Regions from separate parts of the Streptomyces sp. NBC_01445 genome, predicted to be linked through region 1. Evidence: riboswitches for the same ligand, from Rfam matches in the RefSeq annotation. Region 1 holds a riboswitch; the other holds the start of a gene.

Region 1 (2,193 bases):
CTGGGGCCGGAAGACGACTGGCTTGCCCGAGGCGCGAGTGTGCCGCTTGGTCCCGGGCCGCCCGTAACGACCGTTGCGCAGGTTCGCCTTCAAGGTGGTGTAGGCATCGCAGGTCTTCTTGATGGCGTGCTGGGCGGCCTGCGCGCCCAGTTGCCACCTGGCCCGGATCTCGGCGTAGGTGTGCTTGCGGAGCTCCAGTGGACGTCGCGCGTTCTCCTCGAATGCAACCTCGGCCGCCCAGGTCGCCGCTTGGTTGCAGGCGTGCAGGGTGGCCTCAAGTGCCGCCGCCTGTACGGGCGTCGGCAGCAGCTTCACCCGCACCACCAGCTTCACGATCAGCGAACCTATACACCTGGACGAAGCCCCACCACACGTTCGCCCCACCTCACCCGAGCGAGCGAAACCTGCCCCGCCCCTGCCCGCGCACACCGCCGTAGCCCGGCTCCGCCGGAACGCCCCCGGCCGCTCCGCGGCCGTGATGGCCTGCGGCACGTCACGGCGACGCTCCGCGTCGCACCCCGTGGATGCGATTCCTCCCGGGCGCGAACGACCGGGGTTCCTCGCAAGAACCCGCTGAAGGACAGAGCAGCCGGCCACGACGGCGCGCACGTGTCAGTGCGCGCCGTCCGTCGCGCAGTGCTCGAGAAGGTCCGCGGTCGCCGCGTCGACGACGCGGTAACGCACGATCCTGCCCTCCTTCTCCCCCTCGACCACTCCGGCCGCGCGCAGCAGCCGCAGCGCCTGCGAGACCGCCGGGTCGTTCATGCCCGTCGCGACGGCGAGATCCGACACGGCCAGCGGCCCCGCCCGGTACAGCGCGAGGAGCAGCGCGAGGCGGCGGGGATCGGCGAGCAGGGAGAACCGGTCGGCCCAGGCGCGGACATGTCCTGGCTCACCGATGGCGGCGATGGCTTCGCAGACCCGGTGGCCGTCGATCGTGCGGCGGTCGGCGCGCTCGGCAGGGACGAGATGCATGGCCCTATCCTCGCAGCCACCGATGTGATCTTGAATACCCGCGCACACCTACGCAGCTGTGCAGCCTTGCAGGCGTCGCCGACCGGCCTCTACTGTGGGCGGGCCGTGGTGCTCGGGAATTCGGTGACGGTCCCTCAAAGGACTCAGACCGAAGCGGCCCTCGCCACTGTGATCGGGCCCCGGGTCCCTCGGCAACGAGACGACTCGGGACGCCTTGCCCCACTACGCCACTGGCTGCCGCGCGCAGCTGGGAAGGCAGGGGCGGACGCGGACACCCGTCAGCCAGGAGACCGGCCACGGCATCTCACGAAGTGATTCCACGAGGTGTTGGAGCGTGACCGCATGGCCCTGCCCGTAAAGTCCCCGGCGACCGGACGCGACGCGTTCCACTGGCGGCGCGAGGACACCGTCCGCACCGCCGGGCTCCTCGCGGTGATCGCCGCACTCCATGTCGTCGCGTTCGGCGTGCTGTTCCTGCTCGTCGTGCCGGAGCACTACGAGGTGGGGTCGAAGGCCTTCGGCATCGGCCTCGGCGTCACCGCGTACACCCTGGGGATGCGGCACGCGTTCGACGCGGACCACATCGCCGCGATCGACAACACCACCCGCAAACTGATGGCCGACGGCAAGCGCCCGGTGTCGGTGGGGTTCTGGTTCGCGCTCGGCCACTCCAGCGTCGTGGTCGTGCTCGCCGCGCTGATCGCCGGAGGCACCCAGCTCGCCGGGCGGATCATGAACGAGGGGTCCGCCACCCATCAGACGCTCGGCGTCATGGGCACCACCATCTCCGGGTCCTTCCTCTACCTCATCGCGGCGCTCAACCTCGTCGCCCTGGTGGGGATCCTGCGGGTGTTCCGGGCGATGCGCGCGGGCTCGTACGACGAGGCGGAGCTCGAACAGCACCTGGATTCACGGGGGTTCATGAACCGGGTCCTCGGCCGGTTCACCAAGTCCATCACCCGCCCGGGCCAGATGTACCCGCTCGGCTTCCTCTTCGGCCTCGGCTTCGACACGGCGACCGAGGTCACGCTGATGGTGATGGCGGGCAGCGGCGCGGCGGCCGGACTGCCCTGGTACGCGATCCTGTGCCTGCCGCTCCTGTTCGCCGCCGGTATGAGCCTGTTCGACACCCTGGACGGGACGTTCATGAACTTCGCGTACCAGTGGGCGTTCTCGAACCCGGTGCGCAAGGTGTTCTACAACCTGGCCATCACCGGC
Region 2 (2,193 bases), 1.3 Mb from region 1:
GTCACGAAGGAGTTGAGGGACATGTTCTGCCCCTTGAACGGCGCGACCTTCACCCCCTGCCGCACCAGCCACCGGCAGATCCCCGCGGTGACGACGCTCTTCCCGGCATCGGACGTGGTCCCTGCCACCAGCAGTCCGCCACCACTCACGACTTTCCCCTCCGCAACAGTGCCCGCCCCGCGACACACACGCCGAGGGCCAGCCAGCTCACGCGCCGCGAGAGCCGCGCCGCCCGCTCGACGTCGGCGGTCTCCACGGCCCGGCCCGACGCGTTCAGTACGGGCCGGTGCTCGACCCGCCCGCCGTACGACAACGTGCCCCCGAGCCGCACTCCGAGCGCCCCCGCGAACGAGGCCTCGACGACACCGGCGTTGGGGCTCGGGTGCAGCCGCGCGTCCTCGCGCCACGCCGTGAGCGCGCCGCGCGGACGGCCGCCCGCGACAGCGGCGAGCACGCCGGTCAGCCGCGCCCCCGGCCAGCCCGCCACGTCGTCGAGGCGCGCGGAGGCCCAGCCGTAGCGGCGGTACCTGGCCGACTTGTGCCCGACCATGGCGTCCAGCGTGTTCACGGCGCGGAACGCGACGAGCCCGGGGATGCCGGCGACGGCGCCCCACACGAGCGCGCCCACGACGGCGTCGGAGGTGTTCTCGGCGACGGACTCGACGACGGCCCGCGCGATCCCGTCCGCGTCCAGGGCCTGCGGGTCGCGCCCGCACAGATGCGGCAGCCGCTCGCGCGCCGCGTCCACGTCACCGGCGGCCAGCGCGCCCCCGATGGCGCGCGCCTCGCGGCCCAGCGACGTACCGCCGACGACCGCCCAGGTGGCGGCGGCGGTCAGCGCGATGGAGGCGGCGGGGGAGCGGCGCACGGCGCGCGCGGCGAGGCCACCGGCGACGGCGGCGCCTCCGGCGCACACAGCGGTGTGCACGGCGCCCCACCCGCGGTGGTCACGCCACAGCACGCGCTCGACGGCGCCCGCGGCCCGCCCGAACGCGGCGACCGGATGCCCGCGGCGCGGATCGCCGATCAGGAGGTCACCGAGGAGTCCGGCGGCGCTGCCGTACGCGAAGACGCGCTCGGCCCGCACGGTCAGCCCGCCGCTACGGCGAGGGGAACCCTTGTACTCGTTCTCGGCGGGAGCACCCGCAACTGGCAGCCGCGCATGGCGATATGTCCTCACTCAGGGTGTCCACGCCCTGGTTGGAAGAGACCGGCGGCGAGAGTTCCTGGCTCGCGGGGATCACTCCCCGGTGACAGTGGCGGGACCGCGCCGGATTCGCACCGGCTTCCTCTCCTGCTGCCGTAGATGGCCCCGGAAGTCCACCACGCCCCGCGAACGCCCGTCAACTTGCCGTTGACCTGCGAAGGGAGAGTGTGCTGAGGCCCACACGAAGCGGGGTGCGGGACGCCTTCGCGTCCCGCACCCCGCACTCCTGCCGGTTACCTCCGGTCAGGCGACGATCAGGAAGATCCCGTACCCGACGGCCGCCGCGCACAGGGCGAAGCAGGCGTACGCGCCGGAGACGGCCAGCGCCGCCGAGTTGCCCTGGGCCGCCGCCGACTCCCGCTTGGTGAGGCCGACGATGCCGAGGGTGAACAGGCCCACGAGGGCCACCGTGATCACGAGGCTGACTCCGAACACGGAGCCGAGTGCTGCCCAGTCGATGTGCATAGCGCTGCTGCTTCCTTAGACCGTGGCCGGGCGCGCGGGCTCCGCCGAGGGCGGGGCGGGCGAGGCGGGGATGGTGGTCTTCACGTCGGTGGCCAGGTCCGCGACCGTGCCGGCGGGCGGCGGGGTGACGGCCGCGATCGCGGTGGTCACGACGCCGGCGGGCTCGTCCGGGACGTCGACGCCGTCGATGTCGTCGTCCGTGACGTTCGTGTGGTCGATCGAGTTGCGCCGGGACAGCGCCCAGATGGTGCCCGCGCCGGCGATCAGGAGCAGCGCGGTGACGGCGACGCCCCACGAGCCCTGCTTGGTGAGGAACTCGGCGCCCGCGCCGACCAGACCGGCGGCCGGCAGGGTCAGGCCCCAGGCGATGAACATGCGGGTCGCGGTCGACCAGCGGACGACGCCGCCCTTGCGGCCGAGGCCCGAGCCCATGACGGCGCCGGAGCAGACCTGCGTCGTGGAGAGCGAGAAGCCGATGTGTGAGGAGGCGAGGATCGCGGTCGCGGCGCTGGTCTGGGCGG

Evidence for each region. A riboswitch is a leader RNA that binds a small molecule or an ion and turns the genes downstream of it on or off. The one in region 1 is predicted to bind cobalamin.
Region 2: another riboswitch for cobalamin. It lies ahead of OG574_RS34535 (cobalamin biosynthesis protein); the one in region 1 lies ahead of OG574_RS40380 (HoxN/HupN/NixA family nickel/cobalt transporter).

What each region holds. Positions count from the first base shown of each region.
Region 1 covers NZ_CP109485.1:8,849,971-8,852,163, reverse strand. The annotation lists gene OG574_RS40390 (RNA-guided endonuclease InsQ/TnpB family protein) at 1-333, opposite strand, end outside; gene OG574_RS40385 (ArsR/SmtB family transcription factor) at 613-975, opposite strand; cobalamin riboswitch at 1,065-1,288, shown strand; gene OG574_RS40380 (HoxN/HupN/NixA family nickel/cobalt transporter) at 1,318-2,193, shown strand, end outside.
Region 2 covers NZ_CP109485.1:7,593,273-7,595,465, forward strand. The annotation lists gene OG574_RS34530 (cobyric acid synthase) at 1-149, opposite strand, end outside; gene OG574_RS34535 (cobalamin biosynthesis protein) at 146-1,087, opposite strand; cobalamin riboswitch at 1,199-1,340, opposite strand; gene OG574_RS34540 (hypothetical protein) at 1,451-1,672, opposite strand; gene OG574_RS34545 (inorganic phosphate transporter) at 1,688-2,193, opposite strand, start outside.